2 linked regions of the Prosthecobacter debontii genome follow. The protein of the gene in region 2 binds, or shares a complex with, the protein of the main gene of each other region. Links are inferred from orthologs where the notes say so. Each region holds a gene or a part of one and is shown on either strand. Other genes may lie near its edges. The genes, in order: prfA and prmC.

What was found.
Region 1: the proteins of prmC (region 2) and prfA are in contact, whole or in part, in a crystal structure (PDB 2B3T), measured with the Escherichia coli proteins. The link is inferred for Prosthecobacter debontii from one-to-one orthologs.

Annotation. Positions count from the first base shown.
Region 1 is NZ_FUYE01000009.1:135,508-147,393, reverse strand. Bases 3,862-6,852 are described here. They hold prfA (peptide chain release factor 1), read left to right. Parts: upstream 3,862-4,814; coding sequence 4,815-5,891; downstream 5,892-6,852. Other genes in these bases: B5D61_RS14685 (PhoH family protein), read left to right, coding at 6,235-6,852; rpmE (50S ribosomal protein L31), read left to right, coding at 4,326-4,568; B5D61_RS14700 (LON peptidase substrate-binding domain-containing protein), read left to right, coding at 3,862-4,080. Outside these bases: B5D61_RS14725 (hypothetical protein), read right to left, coding at 1-34; B5D61_RS14720 (hypothetical protein), read right to left, coding at 213-563; B5D61_RS14715 (RNA polymerase sigma factor), read left to right, coding at 782-1,387; B5D61_RS14710 (hypothetical protein), read left to right, coding at 1,384-1,884; B5D61_RS14705 (S1C family serine protease), read left to right, coding at 2,020-3,147; more of B5D61_RS14700, read left to right, coding at 3,439-3,861; more of B5D61_RS14685, read left to right, coding at 6,853-7,797; B5D61_RS14680 (EF-hand domain-containing protein), read left to right, coding at 8,036-8,329; B5D61_RS14670 (PSD1 and planctomycete cytochrome C domain-containing protein), read left to right, coding at 8,759-11,095; B5D61_RS14665 (AraC family transcriptional regulator), read right to left, coding at 11,111-11,886. UniProt on the Escherichia coli protein: Peptide chain release factor 1 directs the termination of translation in response to the peptide chain termination codons UAG and UAA.
Region 2 is NZ_FUYE01000001.1:367,808-379,502, reverse strand. The notes cover bases 857-3,656. They hold prmC (peptide chain release factor N(5)-glutamine methyltransferase), read left to right. Parts: upstream 857-1,732; coding sequence 1,733-2,581; downstream 2,582-3,656. Other genes in these bases: murA (UDP-N-acetylglucosamine 1-carboxyvinyltransferase), read left to right, coding at 2,785-3,656. In the rest of the region: more of murA, read left to right, coding at 3,657-4,047; B5D61_RS01575 (3-keto-alpha-glucoside-1,2-lyase-like domain-containing protein), read right to left, coding at 4,161-4,838; acs (acetate--CoA ligase), read right to left, coding at 4,943-6,946; B5D61_RS01565 (aspartate-semialdehyde dehydrogenase), read left to right, coding at 7,240-8,265; metF (methylenetetrahydrofolate reductase [NAD(P)H]), read right to left, coding at 8,370-9,257; metE (5-methyltetrahydropteroyltriglutamate--homocysteine S-methyltransferase), read right to left, coding at 9,264-11,600; B5D61_RS01550 (LysR family transcriptional regulator), read left to right, coding at 11,686-11,695. UniProt on the Escherichia coli protein: Methylates the class 1 translation termination release factors RF1/PrfA and RF2/PrfB on the glutamine residue of the universally conserved GGQ motif, i.e. on 'Gln-235' in RF1 and on 'Gln-252' in RF2.

The sequences.
Region 1 (11,886 bases), on a different replicon or contig from region 2:
CGGTGATGAGGAGGATGGCACGGAAGAGTGGCATGAGGATGCAGGCGGAACTGTCCTACTTTACGGACAGACTTCCAAAAGGTTACGTTCATTTTTTCACCGGGACTCAAAAATCGCCATCCAGAGCCAGTCGATGCCAAGAAAAACGGGAACTCTGGACGGCCCCGGAGTTCCCGTTGAGAAAGTCAGAGAGAACACGCTCTCTCGACCCATCATTGGCCCTTGTGCACGTTATGGCAGGCCTTGCAGTTACCGGCTTCCTGGAGGGTCTTGTTAGCTCCGGGCTTACCCTCCACCACGCCCTGGGCCGCGGCGATCAGGGTCTCGGTCTTTTCCTTCCAACTTGCGGCGTCACCTTCGGGGGGAGTCTCCGAGGGGAGCGTCTTGAAGTATTCCAGCAGTTTCTTGGCATCATCTGGCGTGCCTTTACCGGTGGCCACTTTGGAGTGCAGGCTGTTGTTGCCCTTCATGGCTTCTTTCATGACGACTTCAATCTGGTCGGCCTGTGCGGTGGTGAGACCAGCGAAGGCGGCGAGAGCGAGGAGGATGAGGGTGGTTTTCATCGTTGTCGGGTGGTGTTTTGGATGCGGTTTTTCAGTGCCAAGAACAATCGGCGCGCGGTTTTTCTCAAAGATGGACGGAATTGTCACCCTCAGATTCAATTTCAGATCATTTTTTACCGATCCAAGCGCTCAACTCACTTGGCCCGCTAGGCCTGCGATTTTGTTTCAGCAAAAAAGTCCTTCCGCACACAAAAAAAGGATGGGGTGCCGTTAAGCCCATGGAAACCGAACCCACCGTCTGCATGCACACCGCTGCCCAAGCCTGGAAATACTGCTTCGACCAAGTGGCGCCGAAGCTGTTGCTCTACGCCATCCAGCTCTGCCCGAGCCGGGCGGATGCGGAAGATGTGGTGCAAATGGCCTTCGTCCGCTGGTGGCGCCGGTTTCCTGAGGGGAATCCAGAGCACATCCCGCTGCTGTATGCGGCGGTGCGCACGATCGCCCTCGACCAACGCCGCAGTGACACCCGCCGTGCCCGCCGGGAGGCCGCCTCGGAGGTGTCTCTGCCCATGGGGGATGCGCCTGTTTTCGATCCCCCACCGGAGCAGCGGGAGACGGCCCAGATCGTCCAGGAAGCGCTGAAGACGCTGCCGGAAGATCAGCGGGAGGTCGTGACGCTGAAGCTCTGGGGCGGCCTCACCTTTGCCGAGATCGCCACCACCCTGGATGAGTCCATCAACACCGTCTCCGGCCGCTACCGTTACGCCCTCCAGACCTTGCAGAAACGGCTGGCCCCGCGCCGGGAGGAACTGGTGCTGGAGCCTGCCCCGCCCGCAGTGACGAATGTTTTCCCCTTTTCAAAACCTCAGGAGGCCCTGTCATGAACGAACACGAAATCGAATCCCTGCTCGCGGGTTTGACTCCACGCGCGCCCTCCGCCGCCTTGGTGCGGCAGGTGGAGCATGAACTGGAGCTGGATCGTCAATGGCTGCACGAAGACACCACCCGCCGCTCCGTCCGCTGGCAGATGCCAATGCTGTGGGCCGGTCTGGGTGCCAGCGCCGCCGCTGTGGTCATGAGCATCTGGGCCCCAGGCCTAACCGAAAGTCCGTCCACACGCAACACCACCCTAGCGGCCACACAGACACCTGCGACCGCCGTTTCCGCCCCACCCACCGTGATGCCCGTGGCCACGATCCGTGAGGTGGTGGGCGCTCAAAATGAGGGCATCCACTACAACGCCACCTCTCGCCTGCCGGAGCAGCACCTGCGCCTCATGTCCGTGGAGCGCCACGCCTGGATCGATCCCCGCGACGGGGCCCAGATCACGCTGGAGCGCCCGCGTGAGGACAGTGTCGTGCTGCCGGTATCCTTCCAGTAAAGGCCGACTCAAAAGCGACCGCAAGAAACGCTCAAAGCCGACATCGAAACGAGGAACGGGGCGCTCACCGCAGCCTCCAGCCTCCCTGCACCCGCAACCCCAAAACTTCCCCCCACCTTAACCCAACTGACGACCATGAAACCGATCTATGCCCTGACTGCGATGGCGGGCCTGCTGGCGCTGATGAACAGCCCGCTGACCGCCCAAGATAATAAAATCCCGCTGGAACCCAGCGCTGAAAACGCCCCCAAAGCCGCCGATGCGCTGCCACCACCCAGCGAGGAGAAAAAACCTGAAAAGACGGAGCGAACGCCGAGATCCGGCCCCAGCCGCACCACGCGAGGCCCCCGCGAGGATGAGGTCATGACCCCCTTCATCGGCGTGCTGACCAGCCCAGTGCCGCGGGAACTGCGTGCGCACTTTAACCTTCCAGAGGGCTTTGGCCTACTGGTCCAGGAAGTCATGCACGATACCCCTGCCAAGACCGCCGGTATCAAGGCTGACGATGTGCTGCTGCGCTTTGAAGATCAAAAGCTCGTCAATATGGAGCAGCTCCAGACACTGGTGCGCAGCAAGAAGAAGGGCGACGTGGTGCCCTTCACCCTCATCTCTGGCGGTAAAGAAAGCCAGGTCAGCGTCACCATCGACGAACGCTTGATCCCCAGCCGACCTGAAGAAGGCCGCCGGGGCGATGACCTCCCCCGCCTCGGATTCTTCGGAGATCGGGATGGCTTCGATATGAAAGAGATGCGCGAGGCCATGGAGCGCTACCAGAACCACATGCGGGAGTATCAGGAGCGCCTGCGGGACTGGAATCGCAATGGCCACCCGGGTGATCAGCCCCCTTCCCCGCCCACCTGGAGCGGCCCCAGCCGCCGAGGGGAGCCCCGGGACCGTGATCAGGACCGTGAACGCGGGGGTGATGAACGCAGCCGCAACGAGGCACGTGGTCGGGACGGCGACCGCCCCCGTGATAGCGGTGAGGCCAAGCGTGACGCCAGCCCCGGCCCGCGCGGTGAGGGTGAGCGCCACATGGAGCACCGGGAGCGCCGGGAAGCCACGAACGTGACCCGCAGTGATGACTCCGGCATCTACAGCCTGCGCCGTGAGGGGGACCGCACCGTCTTCACCGCCAAACCTAAAGACGGTGAGGAAAAGAGTTGGAACCTGAACAATGAGGAGGAACGCCGCGCCATCCCCGACGCCATGAAGGAAAAGCTCCGCCAGCTCGAAGAGATCCGCGGTGAAGACTTCCGTCGCTAAAGCTGGGGAAACCAAGCCTACCCCAAAGACAAGCCTTCTCATCGACCCAACCCTCATCCGCCACGCTCACCTCGAGCGTGGCGTTTTTGTTTTGTCGGTAGTAAAGCTATTCATCCCGCAGAGACAACCCTCCTTCCCCCTGCTCTTCTCCGCCTCTCTCCACGGCAGTAAAACCGCTTCTCGTCATCCTTGAAGCACAGATTTGTGGGAATTCTGCACAAGACAGTTTGCTCCAAGGAGTTCTTTGATGCGTAACTCTCACACCTGCCGCATTGCTCATCTCGCCACCCTATGGAAGAAACCTGCCACAATCACCCCGCTTTTCGTCTACCGGATACCATGCCGGTGATGGTGCTGGGGGATTGCTATCTGTTTCCCGGTTGCCTACTGCCACTGTTCATTTTTGAGGAACGCTACCGCCTCATGCTCGCCCATGCGCTGCGCACAGACCGTATGTTTTGCATCGGCACGCCGGAGCGCAGCACGGATAGCCGTGGAGAGCTGATTACCGTCAGCACCGCCGGGCTCATCCGCGCCTGCAAGAAACAGGAGGACGGCACCTCTCATGTCATGCTCCAGGGTATGCGCCGCATCCAGTTCACCGGCTGGCAGCAGGAGAAACCGTTCCGCCTAGCCGAGATCGAGCCCCTACCCACCGTCATCGAGACCGAGCCGGACTATGTGAACGATCTGAAACAGCGCTCTCTGGACCTCTTGCCCGATGCCGCCCACTGTGCCGGTGAGGCCATGAAGAACCTGCGTGCCGCCCTGATCAAGATCGAGTGCCCCGAGCTGGTCTGTGACATCCTTTCCTACCACTTCGTGCGTCGCCCTGCCGCCCAGCGCAGCCTGCTGGTAGAGACCGTTCTGGAGCGCCGCTATGACATCCTCCTTACCGAGCTGGAGCGTCTCCAGTCCGGGGAGTGTGGGTAGGCGGGACCTTGGTCGGTGTCTTGAGTTCGGAGCCCCGGCTTCAGCCCGACTCTTGGGGCCTCGAAGCTCTCCTCATTCCGCCTCAAGACAGGGCTCGACTCGGAGAGCGGCTCGCTCGCCCGCCTCGCGACCCTAAAAAACCCGGTTGACCCTCTGCGAGGCTGTGGCAAACTCTTAGCCCCCACGCTCCGGCGAAAGCGATCCCTGTCCCTCGTCGGTTCCACGTGGTTCATTAACCCATCCCCATGAAAGAACAAGGTCACCCAACGGTTTTCGAAACCACCATCACTTGCACCTGCGGTGCAACGTATCCTACCATCTCCACTGTGCAGAACCTGAAAATCGGTATCTGCGCCGGTTGCCACCCTTACTTCACCGGTGAGCAGCGCTTCGTGGATACCGCCGGTCGTGTGGACAAGTTCGCCCAACGCTACGGCATGGCCCGCACTCGCCGCGCGGCTCCGAAGCTCAGCGACGTCTCCGCATAGCCCTCACAGCTTCCTTTTTCCGAAAACGGTGTCTGAGCCCGCACGCTCAGCACCGTTTTTTGTTGGCCGGCTCGCCTCCGGCCATTCTCAGGCGGAAGCCAAGCTGCATGGTGCCGACATCGGGTTTGCCCGATTCTGAGGCAGGCGTGGATTTCTCCCACGCTCCCCATCACCTCCCGTGCAGGTGCTTCCATCGCTCTCGCCTCAAAGGCCGCTTTTTTCTTTTTCCTGCCCCCGCTTCAGCTCATGGATTACGCTCCCATCATCGCCACCAAACGCGCTCGCTTTCAGCTCCTGGAGGATCTGATGGGCCAGCCCGGCTTCTTTGACGATGCTAAAAAGTCCGGTGAACTGACTCGGGAACATCGCCTGCTGGGGAACCTACTGGCGAGCTGGGACGAGTATCAAAAACAACTCACCGAGCTGACGGAGAGCCAGGACATGGTGAAGTCTGGCGATGAAGAGCTGGCTGCCATGGCCGAGGCCGAGATCCCAGTTCTGCAAAAACGCATCGAGGAGCTGGAGCAGCAGGTGCAGTTCTCCATCCTACCGCCCGACCCCCTGGAAGGCCGTGATGCCCTGGTGGAAGTCCGCGCCGGCACCGGCGGGGATGAGGCCTCCCTCTTCGCCGCCGACCTCGTGCGCATGTATAGCCGCTTTGCCGAAGCTCGTGGCTGGAAGGTGGAGACGCTGGAGTCCAGCCCTTCCGACGTGGGCGGGTTTAAGGAAATCGTCATGAAAATCGCCGGGGAGGATGTCTTCCGCGTGCTGAAGTATGAGAGCGGCGTTCACCGTGTGCAGCGTGTGCCGGCTACCGAGGCCCAGGGCCGCATCCACACCTCCGCTGCCACCGTGGCCGTGCTGCCCGAGGCTGAGGAGGTGGACTTTGAACTGAAAGCCGATGAGGTCCGCATCGAGGTCTGCCGCTCCTCCGGCGCAGGCGGCCAGGGCGTGAACACCACCGACTCCGCCGTGCAGGTGCTGCACATCCCCACCGGCACCATCGTGCGCTGTCAGGATGGCCGCAGCCAAATCAAGAATAAAGAAAAAGCCCTCACCATCCTGCGCTCCCGCCTGCTGGAGAGAAAGCAGCAGGAAGAAGCGGCCAAATACTCCGCGCACCGCCGCAGCCTCATCGGCAGCGGTGGCCGTGAGGAGAAGATCCGCACCTACAACTACCCGCAGAACCGTGTCACCGATCACCGCATCGAGATGACGGTGTATAACCTGGACATGTTCATGGAAGGCCGCGTGGATCAGATCCTCGATGCCCTCCTGGCCTCCGACCTCCAAGAGCGTCTGGCCGAGGCTGGGCTGAGGTAAGTCACCGAGATCGGGTCGAGAGCCTGAGAGTTTTCGCCTGTGCTTGGAGCGCCGATGGTTTCTTTGACGGATTCTCGGCCCCACATTGAGGGGGCTTGTGAGATTTTTAGACTACCGCGGACGCCTCGTGACATCACCGTCACCACAAAGTTCTTCACAAAAAACAAAGGAATGTGAATAAATGGCTTGTTCGCTGCTGGTGTATCTGTCACCCTCACGATAAGCCCGTGATTCAAACTCTAAAATCACACTGTGGACTTGCAATTCTGGCATCCCATTTGCGCCAGAAAAAAACGCTCTCCCCCCAAAGGAAAGTCCACGCCTTAACCCTAACCCAACCCACATGGACCGCGACGACCATCCCGCCAATGTAGCCCCAACCTTCATTGAAACCCTTGATCTTGGCTCCAGTCATAGTCAGCACGTCCACCGATCTCCCAGTTTAAAAAGGCGAAAGTCTGCCTCAAGCCATCGCCACTCCCGCACCCCTGTCGGAACCAAGACTTTCATCCTTGATACCAACGTCCTTCTCCACGACCCAGCCAGCATTCACAAATTTGCCGAGCACTCCGTCTGCATCCCCGTGGATGTGCTGAGTGAGCTGGACCGCTTTAAAAACGAGATGACGGAGCGCGGTGCCAATGCCCGTGAAGTGCATCGTGCACTGATGAAAACCTTCGCGGCACCGGATGCCTCCGTGACCGATGGTGTAAAGACCCCCGGCGGCGGTAACCTCCGTGTGGTGATCTATGATCCGGAAACGGCCAAACAGATCGCCAGCGTCAAAGAGTTTGAGCGCATCTTTCCGAACATCGACAAGGTGGATCATCGCATCCTGGCCTGTGCACTCTGGCTGCGGGAGCAGATCAGCCCGCCAGTCATCCTGGTGAGCAAGGACCTCAACATGCAGCTCAAGGCCCGCGCTGTGGGCATCGAGTGCGAAGATTACCTGCATGATAAAGTGGAGCCTCGTGAGGTCTCCAACTTCGAGATCACTCGTGTGGATGTCAGCTCGCATGAGCTACAGCGCTTTGCCAGCAGTGGTAAGCTCACCCTCTCCGCCGCCCGCATTGGGGATCTCGTGGTGAATGACTACGTCCTGCTCACGGCAGGCGAGAAATCCTCCATGCCCGCCCGCATGAATGCTCAGGGTGAACTGGTGCGCCTGCTCCACACCCCGGAGTCCATCAAGGTGGGTCAGGGCCGCAGCGTGAAGCCCATGAACCTGGGCCAGGCTTGCTTGTTGGATGCTTTGTTAGACCCCGAGATCAGCCTCGTCACCTGCTACGGTCAGGCCGGCACGGGTAAGACTCTGCTCGCGGTCGCCGCTGGGCTTTCCCAGGTCTTTGGCCGCACCTACAACGGCCTCACCGTCAGCCGCCCCATCGTCGCCATGGGTCAGACCGTCGGCTTCCTACCCGGCTCGCTCCAGGAGAAAATGCGCCCCTGGCTGCAGCCTGTGTATGACGCTCTGGATTTGTTGATGCGCCCCGTGGATAACCAGCAGGGACCGCAGCGGAAGAAGAACCGCTTCTTGCCGGAAAAACCACCGGCCCAGACGGAAGCTACCGCCCCGTATGATCCGCTGATCCAGCAGGGCGTGATCGAGATCGAGGCCCTGTGCTACATCCGTGGCCGCAGCATCCCCGACCGCTTCTTCATCCTGGATGAAGCCCAGCAGCTCACCCCGCTGGAGGCCAAGACCGTGGTCACCCGCATGTCCCGTGGTTCGAAACTGGTGCTCGTCGGTGATCCCGCCCAGATTGATAATCCGTATGTGGACAGCCGCTCCAACGGCCTCGTTTACACCCGCCAGCGTATGCGCGGTCAGCCTTTCGCCGCCCACGTCCCTCTAGCCAAAGGTGAGCGTAGCCCGCTGGCTGAAGCTGGCGCAAGGCTGCTGTAAAACGGAGACGTCTATGACAGTCCCTGCGCCCCCCTTACCCGGGTGAGGTCGCAGGGACTTTTCTTTGTTGAGAGGTTTTCAGCCCCCAAGTATCCTATAAGCTCAGGGTTAACCTCGTCCCGAGCGCTTTCTAAAAAAATAGGTGAAACTGTCGGATAGGCTCCGCGTTTAATGGCGCAGATGGGTCTGTGGCTTTCCACCCCCTTCGCCAAATCAAACCGAACCAACGACAATTATCATGAAAGCGATCGCTACGATCCTATCCGTGCTGGCCCTCACCAGCCTTACCGTCACCGCTGCTGAAGAAGGTGCCAAGAAGAAGCCTAAGATGGACCCAGAAAAGGCTTTCGCCAAACTGGACGCCAACAGCGACGGCTCCGTCTCCAAAGAAGAATTCATGGCCTCCCCACAGGCCAAGAAAGACGCTGAAAAGGCTGAGAAAGCCTTTGGCGGTAAGGACAAGGACAAAGACGGCAAGCTGAGCAAAGAAGAATTCACTGCCGCTCCCAAGAAAAAGAAGAAGGCTGAATAATCCTTTTTGAAAGTGGCGCCCCAACCCGTCGCTTTCAGTCTCTGAGCCGCATCCTCCAACCAGGGTGCGGCTTTTTTTGTGGCGTTGCGCAGACCGAGCAACTGGAGCGCGAGTATGTCGGAGACTACTCGCCTAACTTTCCCAGGACATCGGAGTCCAATCCATCATCCCTTCTACTCGATACCGCAGTGGCCTTGGCCTCCGATGCACTCACCGCATCGACTAGTGGCGAGTAGCGTTCGCTTCGCTCAGCATACTCGCGCTCCGGTTGCTCGGCTTGCAAGATCGTTCGACAGGGACTGATGATCCACGAAATAGGAGCCTCCCTTTGTCGCAAACCACCCTTTTGAAAGCCGAGACTGATCTGGAACGAATTACTGGGCTTGATTGGATGGTCCTCCTCCCATCTGTTCCGCCCCATTCATCCTCATGCGTTTGCCTCTGCTTGCTCTTGTATCTCTCGCCGGCTCTGCCTTCGCGGCTGTGGATTACAGTCAGGAGATCAAGCCGCTGCTGCAGGTCCACTGCGTGAAGTGCCACGGAGCCACCACGCAAAAGGCCAAACTGCGCCTGGATACCGCTGCGGCAGCGATGCAAGGTGGTGGCCGTGGAGCCGCCATCCAGCCGGGTCAGGCCGAGGCCAGCCTGCTGCTACAGGTGGTGCAGGGCACGCACGCGGAAGTGCCGCAGATGCCGTATAAACGTGGGCCACTGGACTCCGCCCAGGTCACCCTGATCCAGCGCTGGATCGCAGAAGGTGCACACGCTCCTGCCGATGAGCAACCCAGCGATGACCGCCACTGGGCCTACATCGCTCCCGAGCGACCTACGATGCCAACCGTGAAAAGCGGTGCCACGCATCCCATTGACCGATTCATTGAAGATCGGCTCCAGCGTGAAGGCCTGGCTCTCTCCTCCCCAGCTGCACCCGAGACCCAACTGCGCCGTCTGTTCCTGGATCTCACCGGCTTGCCGCCCACGGTGGAGGACGTGCAAGCGTTTAGCCAAGGGGCAAAAACCGAGACATCCTACCAGGCCACCGTGGACAAACTCCTCGACAGCCCGCATTACGGCGAGCGCTGGGGCCGCTGGTGGCTGGACCAAGCTCGCTATGCGGATAGCAATGGCTACAGCATTGACGCGCCGCGCAGCATCTGGCCGTATCGAGATTGGGTGGTGCAGACACTGAATGCCGACATGCCGTTTGATCAATTCAGCATCGAGCAGCTCGCCGGCGATCTCCTACCTAAGCCGACCCAGAGCCAGCTCATCGCCACTGGTTTTCATCGCAACACCCAGATCAATCAAGAAGGCGGCATTGATAAAGAGCAGTTCCGCATCGAGTCCATCTTTGACCGTGTGGCCACCACCGGCACCGTCTGGCTCGGCCTCACTATCGGCTGTGCGCAGTGTCACGATCACAAATTCGATGCCATCAGCCATGAGGAATACTACCAGTTCTATGCCTTCCTGAACAACCAGGACGAACCGACACTCTCCGTTCCGGACCCGAATCTGGATAAAGCCGCCCTGGATACCGAACAAAAAGCGCTTCAAAACAAAATCACCGCCTATCTCAAGGCTCACGAAGCCGACGCCATTGCTTGGGAAAAGGAACTCTCTGCCGAAGCCAAGGCACAACTGCCAAAAGATCGCCGAGCGGCTCTCAAGAAACCGCGTGAACAACGCAGCGCCACTCAGCAACGCCTGCTCTACGCCAGCGGTCCGGGCGCTGCTGACCAGACCTTCCGCTCCTACAATGAGCGCTACATGGAAATCACCGCACTCCTAACCAAAGGCGTGACCACCATGGTGATGAAGGAACTACCCGAACCACGCAAGACCACGCTCTACATCAAGGGTGACTTCACCCGGCCCGGTGCCGAGATGAATCCAGCCGTCCCCGCTGTGCTGCATGATCTCGATCTCAAACCCACCAGTGCTCAACCCAATCGACTGGATCTGGCTCGCTGGTTGGTGCGGCGTGACAATCCCCTCACCGCGCGTGTGATCGTCAATCGTGTGTGGCAGCAATATTTCGGACGCGGTTTGGTGGAGACCGAAAACGACTTTGGCACCATGGGCAGCCTGCCTTCGCATCCTGAGCTGCTGGACTGGCTGGCGGTCGAGCTCATGGAGCATGGCTGGAGCCTCAAATACCTGCATCACCTCATCGTCACCAGCCGGACCTATCGCCAAAACTCCAGCTTCACCGCCCAGTCCGCAGGCGCTACCATCGATCCGAATAACCTTCTGCTCTGGCGGCAGAATCGCTTGCGCCTGGATGCCGAGATCGTCCGCGATGTCTGCCTCACCGCCAGCGGTTTGCTCAATGCGAAGCTGGGCGGTGCCCCCGTCTATCCACCCATCCCTGATGGCGTGCTCAGCCTCGGGCAGGTGAAGCGCACCTGGCCGCTCAGCAAGGGAGCCGACCGCTATCGGCGTGGGCTTTACACCTTCGTCTTCCGCGCCACCCCGCCCCCTGGCTTGAGTGTCTTCGATGCGCCCGATGGCTTCAGCACCTGCACCCGCCGCCTGCGCAGCAATACGCCACTGCAGGCGCTGACGCTGTTGAATGATCAGGCTTTTGTCGAGTTTGCCCAAGCTCTGGAAAAGATCGTGCAACGCGATGGCTTCGATGTCGCCTTCCAGCGCTGCACCGCACGCCAGCCCACCAACGAAGAGAAAGCCGTGCTGGCCCGCCTGAAGCCCGATGAACTCGCCCGTGTGTTACTGAATCTCGATGAGACCATCACGCGGGAATAAATCAGATTCAGCCACCTAAACGACCATCTTCGAGCGGTGCTCGCTGGGGCGCCAACCGATCCATTTTTTGAAGGTGTTGCTGAAGACGAAGGGATTTTGGTAGCCCACGGTGTTGGCCACGGTTTCCACCTTGAGATTGGTGGTGGAGAGCAGCTCACAGGCCTTGCGCATGCGCAGCCAGGTGACGTGATGCATCGGGGTGCGCCCCAGGGCTTTTCGACACAGACGACGCAGGTGCTCGGCGCTGACATGGGCTTGATAGGCCAGTTCATCCAGCGTCCAGTCCTTGCCGACATCGGCAGCCACCATTTCCCACACGCGCCAGAGACGATCATCCTGCTGCCAGGGTTGAGCGAAGCGCTCGACATAACTTTGAATGAGTTCCACCCAGTGAAACATGGCCGCTGGGCGGGCTTCGTGGGAGGCCTCCTCGATCACGCCCTCGATGGCGTTCCAGAGCGGTTGACCATGAAAGGCGGCCATGAGCGGTGAGCTGCTGTTGAGGATGGGCTTCTGCTCCGGCTGCTGCTCATAGCGCACCCAGCAGCAACGCCAGTCCCTGCCCTTCACGGCCTCGAAGGCGTTCACCATGTAGGGCGGCAGAGCCACGGCCATGCCTGCGCTGCATTTCTGCCAGCGGCCATCCACCAGCACGCGCCCCTCTCCCCCCAGACAGGCCAGGAAATAAAGTCCGCTCTGGTGCATGCGCACGATGCGGTAGGGCGCACGAGCGGTCATGATACCCGCATGGCAGATGCGGTGCGTGCGCAGGGTGGGGCACACCGGCGCAC
Region 2 (11,695 bases):
CCTCATTGCAAACATTGAGGCTCGCAAGCTGGACCAGCCCTTTGATCAAGGCCGCATCTGGCGCATCGTGCCGGAGGGTAAAACCCTACCCGCAGGCACCAAGATCGCCACTGACACCGCCGGTCGCATCGCCCAGCTCAGCCACGCCAATGGCTGGGTGCGTGACACGGCCCAGCGCCTGCTTGTCGAGTCTAGTGATGCCAAAGCAGCCCCTGCCCTGGCTGAATTGGTGCAATCCACCGAGGCCAAGCCTCTGGCCCGCCTGCACGCTCTCTGGACGCTGGATGGCCTGGGCATGCTGACGCCGGATGTTCTCCGTGGCGCTCTGAAAGACAGCGATGTCTCCCTGAAAGCCGCGGCTGTGCGTCTGGCTGGCCGCGACCTCGCGCCCGAACTGCTGGCCATGACGGGTGAAAAAGCCGTGCTGGTGCAGGCCCAACTGGCCATCAAACTGACCTCCTTCAACCTCCCCGATGCCGATGCGGCGACAGCCAAACTTCTAGCGTTGGGCGGTGGCAAAAATGCGCTCGTGGCGGAAGGTGCCATGACCGGTCTGCGTGGCCGTGAAGCCGCCTTTGCTGGACTGCTGACCGCTGAAACCAATGCCGAAACCGAAGCCAACACCACCCCAGTCTTTGGCCTGCTGGGAAATCTCATCGCCTCCGCGAACAAGGCCCAACTCTTCGAAGAAGCCCTGGCCGTCGCCGCTGCCCAGCCCAAAGGCAGCAGTGTGCAGCGTAACTTCATCAAGGCCCTCTCCACCACCGGCAGCGGTAAGAACGCCGTCAAACCGAAGCTGCTCTGGCTGGACAAGGAACCTGAGTCCCTAGCCACGCTGAAAAAAGCTGCCACCAAGACCGGTATCACCAACATTGCCGCTATCGAATCCCGCCTCGCCTGGGTTGGTAAAAAAGGTGCCCCACCACCGCCGAAGATCGTCCCTCTGACAGAAGCTCAGCAGGCCCGGTTTGAGAAAGGCAAGATCATCTACGCCGGACTCTGCGCCGCCTGCCATCAGCCGCATGGTTTTGGCCTGGATGGTCTGGCTCCGCCGCTGGTGGATAGCGAGTGGGTGCTGGGCAAGCCGGATGTGCCCGCACGCATCGTCCTGCACGGCCTGGGAGGCCCGGTAAAAGTCTCTGGCCGCACCTGGAATCTCTCCATGCCACCGCTGCCGCACCTCACCGATGAAGACATCGCCAGCGTGCTCACCTACCTGCGCCGTGAATGGGAACACAACGCCTCCCCTGTAGAGCCGAAAACCATCACCGAACTGCGCGCCCAATACAAAGAAAAGGCTGGCATGTGGACCGCTGAAGAGCTGAATCCGCCGAAGAAGAAGTAAGTCTTTCCTTCGCCAGAACGACCTTTATCCCACGGGTCCCGGTTGCCGCCGGGACCCGTTTTTGTTGGGGGTCTCGGGAGGGAATTTCGGAGGGTGAAATCACACTCCCCCTCTCCCCAGCCCTTTCGCTGCGCGGGTTTCCCCCCACTTCGCGGGGCGAGGGAGGACGCCGTTAGGTCTTCAATGCAGCAGACCAATTGATTGTTCCCTCGCCCCTCTGGGGGCAGGGTTAGGGTGAGGAGGCCCTGAGGGTCTCATTTTACCCGTTAATTTTCACGCTCGCCTCAGCCCCTCATCCGAAGTTCCTCCAGCATCGGATTCCCCGAAAAACGCAGAAGGCTTTTGCATCGCCTATCCGCCTGCGGCATGAAGAGAGGCACTCCCTTCATGAAACCTCTCCTCGACACTCTCCGCGCTGGCACTGGCTACCTGGAGAAGCATGGCGTCGAGGAAGCCCGACTGAACATGGAGCACCTGCTCGCCCATGTGCTTGGGTGCCGTCGCCTGGACCTGTATCTGCGCTTTGGCGAGGCCCTGCATGAAACCGATCTGGAGAAACTGCGCGGCCTCACCAAACGCCGGGCGGAGGGGGAGCCGCTGCAGCACCTGCTCGGCACCGTGGATTTCCTCGGCCTGGAATTGGTCAGCGACCACCGCGCCCTCATCCCCCGGCCTGAGACGGAGTATCTCTGCGATTTGCTGATCAAACGCTATGGCAAGGCCCCACCTGCGCGGGTGCTGGACATGGCCACCGGGTCCGGCTGCATCGGCCTCAGCCTCGCCACCGCCTGGCCGGAGAGTCAAGTCGTCCTGGCGGACATCTCGGAGGAAGCCCTGGACCTCACCCGCTTGAATACCGAGCGTCTGGGCCTGACCCGCGTGCAGATCCTACGCAGCGATCTCTTCGAAAAAATCACCGGCAGCTTCGATCTCATCGTCACCAACCTGCCTTACATCCCGTGCGGAGAGATCCCCGCCCTCAGCCGTGAGGTGCAGCGCGACCCCATCCTGGCGCTGGATGGCGGACCGGATGGCCTGGACATCGTCCGGCGTTTTTTAACCGATGCGCCCGCCCATTTGCCCCCATCTGGTTGGGTAGCTTTGGAAGTGGGACATGATCAAGGCCACGCCACCGCTGAGCATGCTCAAAGCCTCGGTTTTCATCAGGCCGAAGTGCGTGCCGACTTGGCCGGAATCGAGCGTTTTGTCTTCGCCAAAAGGCCTTTGAGCGAATAGCCAAAATTTTTGTCAGAAAAGTGTAACCAGTATTTCTGGATGCGGTAATGCCATGTGTCTGCGGGGTCTGTCGCTCGGGACAAGCTTTCACGGTGCTTGTTCTGGCGACAGGTCTCGTGGGCGTCGCTTTTGAGAGAGGTCACGAAAAGAGGCTCATCTTAGCGCTTGCACCCACGCCACCGCGACGCACTTAGACGGGCAACATGGAAAAGCTCATCGTTCACGGCGGCGCACCGCTCAAAGGCCGGGTCAATATCAGCGGCAGCAAGAACTCCTCCCTGCCCATCCTCGCAGCCACGCTACTGACCAAAGACACCTGCACCATCCGTCGTGTGCCTGACCTGAGTGACACCAACTACATGGTCCGCATCCTGGGCGAGCTCGGAGCTGAGGTGGAGCGAGCCAGCGGCGTGGTGGTGGTGAAGGCGGAGAAGATCAAATCCGTGGCCCCCTATGACCTCGTGCGGAAGATGCGCGCCAGCATCTGCGTCCTCGGCCCTTTGACCGGTCGTTTGAAAAAATGCGTCGTCTCCCTGCCCGGGGGCTGCGTCATCGGTGATCGCCCCGTGGATCTGCACTTGAAGGGTCTGGAGGCCCTTGGAGCCCAGATCACCGTGGATGGAGGTGACATCACCGTGAACGCCAAAAAAGGCTTCAAAGGTGGCCCGATGAACCTCATGGGCAAACATGGCTCCACCGTGCTCGGCACGGATAACGTCATGATGGCCGCCACCCTGGCCAAAGGCACCACCATCATCGAAGGCGCCGCAGCGGAGCCCGAGGTGGAAGACCTGGCCAATTTCCTCATCAAGATGGGCGCCAAGATCGAAGGCGCAGGCACCAACCGCATCGTCATCGAAGGCGTGAAGGAATTGCACGGGGCCGAGCACACCGTCATCCCCGACCGTATCGAGGCCGGCACCTTCCTCTGCGCTGGAGCCATGATTGGCGAAGGCATCACGCTGAAGCGTGTCATGCCTGAGCACATGAAAGAGATCACAGGAGCTCTGAAAAAATGCGGTTTCCCCATCGAGATCGGCAAGGACAGCATCAGCATCGCGCCAAACCCCAAGGCCAAGGGGTTTGACCTCACCACGCTCTGCTACCCCGGTTTCCCCACCGACATGCAGGCCCAGTTCTGCGCGCTCGCCTGCGCCATTGATGACGTCAGCACCATCACCGAGACCATCTTCCCCCAGCGCTTCATGCACGTGGCTGAGATGAAGCGGATGGGAGCCAACATCGACCTCCAAGGTGCCACCGCCCGCATCCGTGGGGGTCACGCCATCAAAGGCGCCCCCGTCATGGCCAGTGACCTCCGCGCCTCCGCAGCACTCGTGTTGGCCGGTCTCATCGCCAGTGGCAAAACAGAGGTCAACCGCCTCTACCACATCGACCGCGGTTATGAGCACCTCGACGACAAGCTCGCCACCCTCGGAGCCCAGTTGGAGCGCGTGAAGGAATAACGTCCAAACCATTCGAGCCTAGAATATCTTTGGCTCGAATGGTTATGCACAGTCAGTTCTCTGAAATGCACCAAAGGCAGAACAAGGCGGCGTGACCAGACAGCCAGAACACGTCACTTCACTTTCGGGTTGACCTTCCAGATGCCGACGTTTTTAAACAAAGCGCTGTCACCACGTGCGACGACACCGATGCGGCCCTTGGGGGCCAGGAAACGTTCGTGCCGACCTTCGACGGTTTGTTGGCCATCCACAACGGCGCGGCAGTGGTCGCCAGAGACCTCGATAACGATGCTGTGCCATTGATCCGCAGCCAGCGGCTCTTTCAGGGAGGCGAGCACTTCACGGCGGGTGGTTTTAGAAATCCCGCTCATCTTGTGCAGCTCGATGGAGGTCGGGGTGACGATGATGCGGCCCTGGTGATTGTTGGGCTGGCCGTTGTCGCGGAAAACGAAGCCCACATGCGCGGCCGAGTTGATCTGAAACTCCCCCTTCATGACGAAATCTCCCTGCTCGGAGACATACTCACACACGGCTTCATGGCCATTCGGCCGCTTTTCTGAGGGAGCTTCCTCAGTGGCGCGCACCGCACCCTCAGCAATCTCCCACTTGCCGATGCCAGCCTGCCACTTCGTTTGGCCCTTGGCCAGGGAGGCCGGGTCATTGAAGGGCTGCCAAGTCACCAGCTCCCCCACGGTCACGGTGGTGGTGACGGGTGCGGTGGCTTCCTCCGCCATGAGGGGAAGGGTCAAACCAACGGTGGCGAAACTGAGAACAAAGGCGCGGCGAAGCATGGGGGTCGAAGGTGGAGACAGTCGTGGGTGGGATGAAAAAAACGGCTGGCAGATGGATCATCTGCCAGCCGCATGAGTGTTAACGTGAAGAATGGGTAAAACGATCAATCTTCTCCGCTGGCGGCGAGCTGGGCGATGACGCTCAGGTCCTCCAGGGTGGTGGTGTCACCTTTGATCACTTCACCGGCGGCGATCTGTTTCAGCAGGCGACGCATGATCTTGCCGGAACGGGTTTTCGGCAGGGCGGCGGCGAAGCGGCCTTCATCTGGCGTGGCCACAGGGCCGATGACCTTGCGCACGTGTTTTTTCAGTTCATCCGCCAGTTCGCGACCGGTGGCGACCCCTTCCTTCACGGTGACAAAGCAGACCACGCCCTGACCTTTCATCTCATCGGGGCGCCCCACCACCGCAGCCTCAGCCACAGCAGGGTGAGAGACGAGGGCGCTCTCCACCTCGGCAGTGCCCAGGCGGTGACCAGCCACGTTGAGCACGTCGTCGATACGGCCGATGATCCAGATGTAGCCATCCTTGTCCTTACGGGCTCCGTCACCAGCGAAATACCAGCCGTCAAATTCACTCCAGTAGGTTTCCTGGTAGCGCTTCTTATCTCCCCAAATGCCACGCAGCATGGAAGGCCACGGCTTGCGGATGACCAGCTTGCCCTGTTCGTCCTTACCCACTTCCTTGCCGAGGTCGTCCACGATGGCCACATCCACGCCGAAGAAGGGCAGGGTCGCGGTGCCGGGCTTGGTCGGAGTGGCCCCAGGGATCGGGGTGATCATGTGACCGCCGGTTTCTGTCTGCCACCAGGTATCCACGATGGGGCACTTACCACCACCTACCTGAGTGTGATACCACATCCAGGCTTCGGGGTTGATCGGTTCACCCACGGTGCCGAGCAGGCGCAGGCTGCTGAGGTCATGCTTCTTCAGCCACTCATCACCCCATTTCATGAAGGCGCGGATGGCGGTCGGTGCAGTGTAAAAGACGGAGACGGCGTATTCCTCGATGATACGCCAGAAGCGGTCATTCTCCGGCCAGTTCGGCGCCCCTTCATACATGAGGGAGGTGGCGCCCAGAGCCAGCGGGCCATAGACGAGGTAGCTGTGGCCGGTGACCCAGCCGACATCCGCCGTGCACCAATAGACATCGTCAGCCCGCAGGTCGAAGACGTATTTACAGGTCATCTGCGCGTGCAGCAGGTAGCCTGCTGTGCTGTGCAGGATGCCCTTGGGCTTACCGGTGCTGCCACTGGTGTAGAGGATGAACAGAGGCGACTCAGAATCCATGGAGGCCGCAGGGCAGTGGGCATCCACATACTCCAGCTCACGGTGCCACCACACATCGCGACCTTCCTCGATATGCACGTCCTGACCGGTGCGGCGGAAGACGATCACGGTTTCCACTGCAGTTTCTCCGCTCTTCAGCGCATCATCCACATTCTTTTTCAGAGGCACCACCGCCCCGCGGCGGTAGCCACCATCCGAGGTGATGATGATCTTAGCCCCGCAGTCCAGCACGCGGTCCTTGATGCTGTCTGCGCTGAAGCCGCCGAAGACGACGCTGTGCACCGCGCCGATGCGGGTGCAGGCCAGCATGGCGATGGCAGCCTCAGGGATCATCGGCAGGTAGATCATCACGCGATCACCTTTTTTGACCTTGTTGCGCTTCAGCACATTGGCGAAGCGGCAGACTTCACGGTGAAGCTGCTGATAGGTCAGCACACGCTTCTCACCGGGTTCGCCTTCCCAGATCAGGGCGGCCTTCGTTTTGTTAGGCCCGCTCAGGTGGCGGTCCAGGCAGTTTTCACTGACGTTCAGCTTGCCACCCAGGAACCACTTGGCATTCGGGCACTTCCATTCCATCACCTTGGTGAAGGGCTTTTGCCAAGTCAGTTCCTTCGCTTCGCGGCCAAAGAACTTATCCGGCTGCTTGATGGATTCCTCATACATCCGGCGATACTCCGCCATGCTGCCGATACGGGCCTTTTTGGAAAATTCTGCGCTCGGCTTGAAGACGCGGTTTTCAGTCAAGATCGCCTTGCTTTGAGGGGCAGACTTCTTAGCAGCTTTCTTGGGGGCAGGTTTGGCGGCTTTCTTCTTGCTCATGGGTGGGTTTAAAAAACGAGGACGGATTTAACGCAGGAAAATCCAGGCTACATGCAGCAATCGTGCGCTGGCAATGCTGGAGTGCGATAATTCTCCATGTTTCTGAGCCGGAAACCCTGTAATGATGAGGCTTCTTTGACCTAAGCTTTAGGAAAACGTGGCTAATCGCCATCTCGATCTGCAGAGCCAGGCCTCACAAGGGACTCTTGCGGATTTCAAAACCGAGTCTAACCTGCCGCCCCCTTTTTCCGGGGACATCCGAAAATCCAACCATCCCTTAGATCACCCTAGCCATGAGCAACCTCAAACACGTCGCGGTCGTCGGCGCCACCGGAGCGGTGGGAGTGGAAATGCTTCGCTGCCTGGAGCAGCGGAATTTCCCCGTCGGCCAGCTCACCCTTCTCGCCAGTGCCCGCAGTGCTGGAAAGAAGATGAAATTCAAAGGTGAGGACGTGACCATTAAGGAACTCACTCCAGACAGCTTTGCCGGGGTGGACATCGCGCTGTTCAGTGCCGGTGGAGGCATCTCACGCGACTTCGCGCCCCATGCGGTGAAGGCTGGGGCTGTGGTGGTGGATAACTCCTCCTTTTTCCGCCAGGACCCGACGGTGCCGCTCGTGGTGCCAGAGATCAATGCCGCTGACGTGAAGAACCATCAGGGTATCATCGCCAATCCGAACTGCACCACCGCCATCTCCCTCATGGCGTTGTATCCGCTGCATCAGGCCTTTGGTGTGAAGCGCATCTTTGCCTCCAGCTATCAGGCCGTGTCCGGCACTGGAGCGCAGGCCATCGAAGAACTGGCGAAGCAATCCCGCGAATGGGCCGCTGAAAACCGCGCCTGGGATGCTGCCAAGCTGTCCTCCAAGCCGCACGTCTATCCTCACCAGATCGCCTTCAACGCCATCCCGCACGTGGATTCCTTCCTCGACACGGGTTACACGAAGGAAGAGATGAAGATGGAAAACGAAGGTCGGAAGATCATGCATCATCCGGACTTCCGCGCCTCCGTCACCTGCGTGCGCATCCCTGTCTTCCGCAGCCACAGCATCTCCATCAGCGCCGAGTTTGAAAAGCCTGTCGATCTGGCGAAAGCCCGCGAGGTACTGGCTCAGGCTCCAGGCCTGGACGTGCTGGATGATCCGGCGAACAAAGTGTATCCCCTGGCTCTGGACATCGCCGGTCGTGACAACTGCGCCGTCGGTCGTCTGCGCATCGACTGCGCTCTGGACAACGGCCTCAGCTTCTGGGTGGTGGGTGATCAGCTCCTGAAGGGAGCGGCTCTCAATGCCGTGCAGATCGCCGAGTGCTTGGTGTAATCAGCTTCAAGTCATCAACTGAACGAGCGCGCAAGATGAGAGTCTTGCGCGCTTTTTTGTTCCCCTCAATCGCCTTACAATTGAGCTTCCGATCGAATCGTAACCTAGCGACTTCCTAAACCGCGAAGTACCTGAAGCGTGAAAGCAGCTTTGTTAAGAGTATAGAAATGGATCCCGGCGACATTATGATCGAGAAGATCGGTACATTGCATCACTGCATGATGAATCCCCACCTGCTGAAAGCAGTCCGTATCGTCTCCCGCACGCTGAAAAGCCCGTAATAGCTTAGCTGGATAACGTGAACCTGCCGCGAGCTCGGCCATCCGCGACAAACTGTTTTTTTGAGTAAGGGGCAGGATACCCGCAAGAATCGGAATTCGTATGTCAGCCAACTCACAACGTGCGCGAAAATCGTGAAAATCATGATTATCAAAGAAGACCTGCGTGCACATCCAGTCCGCGCCGACATCCACCTTGGCTTTCAGGTAGTCCATTTCCAACATTCTGTTAGGCGTCGCAGGATGACCTTCTGGAAAACAAGCCACGCCGATCCCAAATCCTCGCGGGTCAGGATGCAAGCCCCGGTCATTAAAACGGCGGATGAAGCGAACAAGATCCGCCGCTGTCTGGAAGTCGCCACTCTGTGTCACCTGCGGAGATGGATCGCCGCGCAGGGCCAGCAGATTGCTGACACCCGCTGCGGCATAGGTTTCTAAGATCCCCATCATCTCCGCCTCCGTGTGCCCCACGGCCGTGAGATGAGGGATAGGATCGAAGACATCCGATTGGCCCAGTTCCTTCACCCAACTCTGGGTCCGATCACGCGTGCTGCCCCCCGCTCCATACGTCACGCTGACGAAGTCAGGACGCCAAGGAGCGAGCTGAAGCAACGAGTCCTGTAGATCCTTCACCGCCTCGGACGATCGAGGCGGGAAGAACTCAAAGGACAACGTCGGACGTCGAGCACGGGCAAAGATGTCTCGAATATGCATGATGGATCAGGCGCTGATAGGTTGGGCCACACGTAGCTGACGAGCGGCCTGGACCATGTGAATCAGAGAAGATTTCACTTCCTCCCAACCTCGCGTTTTCAGCCCACAGTCAGGATTCACCCAGAGCTGGGAACGAGGGATCACAGATTCAGCTTTGCGCATCAGCCTCACCATTTCCTCAACGGATGGCACCCGTGGCGAGTGGATGTCATACACGCCGGGTCCGATTTCATTGGGATACTTGAAGCCCACAAAGGCTTCAAGGAGTTCCATGTTCGAACGCGATGTTTCGATGGTGATCACATCGGCATCCATGGCGGCAATGGCTTCGATGATGTCATTGAACTCTGAATAACACATGTGGGTATGAATCTGGGTCTCATCCCGCACACCACTGGCGCAGAGGCGGAAAGACTCGACGGCCCAATCCAGGTAGGCGGACCAATCCCGCTGTCTTAAAGGCAGTCCTTCACGGATGGCAGGCTCATCCACCTGGATCGCGGCGATGCCTGCGGTTTCTAGATCCAGCACTTCGTCTCGAATGGCCAAAGCGATTTGGCGAGTCGTTTCAGACCGCGGCTGATCGTCACGCACAAAGCTCCACTGCAAGATGGTGACAGGGCCAGTGAGCATCCCCTTCATGGGCCGCTTCGTTAATGATTGCGCATACTGTGACCAGCGAACGGTCATGGCAGCAGGTCGGCTGACGTCCCCGTAAATGATGGGGGGCTTCACATACCGTGAGCCATAGCTCTGCACCCACCCTTTTTGAGTGAAGACAAAGCCTTCTAACTGCTCGCCGAAGTATTCCACCATATCATTCCGCTCAAACTCTCCGTGCACGGGCATATCCATGCCAATCTCATCCTGAAAGGCCACACAGTGCTGGATCTCCTGCTGAAGGTAAACTTCATAGGCTTCAGTGCTGATCTCACCCTTTTTCCACTTGGCACGCATGGAGCGCACCTCCGCGGTTTGTGGAAAGGAGCCGATGGTCGTCGTCGGGAACTCTGGCAGCTTGAGTTTCGCCTGCTGAAGCTCACGCCTCTGAGCAAAGGAAGACTGACGCTGGGAGTCTTCCGGTTGCACTGCAGCCACACGATCCTTCACCTGTGGCTTGTGAATGCGCGTGCTTTTTCGTCGGGACAGGATGGCACGCTGGTTGTCTTGCAGCACCAGAGGAGGCGTCGTGCCCCGCAGCAGCCCGCTCAGAGCGACGACTTCCTCTAACTTTTGGTCGGCAAAGGCCATCCAGCTTTTCAGTTCAGCATCCAGCTTGGGCTCCAGCGCAAGAGAAATGGGGGCATGCTGGAGCGAGCAGGAAGGCGCCACCCAGAGACGCGCCGCCCCCAGTTTCGCCTGAGCCTTTTGCAGAAGCGTCAGCGAAGCCGAGAAGTCGTTCTTCCAAATGTTCCGCCCATCCACGACGCCTAACGACAAGGTCTTATGAGCCGGAAAGCGCGCCAGAGTTTCGTCCAAGTCTGCTTCCCCTCTCACGACATCCAAATGCAGAGCTTGAACGGGTAAAGCCAAGAATAAGGAGAGGTTTTCTTGTAAAGCACCGAAGTAGCTCGTCACCAGAATGTTCAGCCCCGGGGCCGATTGCGATAAACGCTGCCATGCCGTGAGCAGCGCATCACGCTGAACGGGACTCAGATCCAGACTAAAAATCGGTTCATCGATCTGAACCCACTCCACCCCAAGAGCCGCCAGCCGTTGCAGAATTTTCTCGTAAAGCTCCAGCAAACTCTCCAGAAGCACAAATCGATCAAAGTCTGGATTCTGCTCATCCTGAACCTTGCCTAACGAAAGATACGTCACCGGACCTGGCAACACCGGTTTGACCCGATAGCCCAAGGAAACGGCCTCCTGATACTCCCGAAACACCTTATCTCCCACGAGCTGGAACTTTGTCTCTGCACGGAATTCCGGCACGATGTAGTGATAGTTGGTATCAAACCACTTCGTCATCTCACAAGCAAACGCAGGCTGATGCGAGCAGCCCGAGGCACAGGGCTGCCCTTCTCCACGTGAGCCACGGGCCATAGAGAAAAGCACATCCAGATCTACTTCCCCGCCCTGCCAGCCGAATCTCGGTGGAACGTTGCCAATGAGGCATGAGAAATCGAGCATCTGATCATAAAAGCTGAAGTCATTGCATGGAATGAGATCCACTCCTGCCGCCTTTTGCTTCGCCCAGTTTTGGGATCGCAACTGTTGTCCAGTGGCCTCCAGTTCCTCACGGGAGAGCTTGCCATGCCAGTACGCCTCGGTGGCTTTTTTCAGTTCGCGTTGCTCCCCGATGCGTGGGTAGCCCAAGTTGTGTGTGTAAATATCGCTCATGGCGACCAGACAACTATCGTCACTCCCGATATAAACAATCCACAGAGTTTTGTGGATCATCATTCAAATGGTTTATGATAGTCTCATGCTCGAAG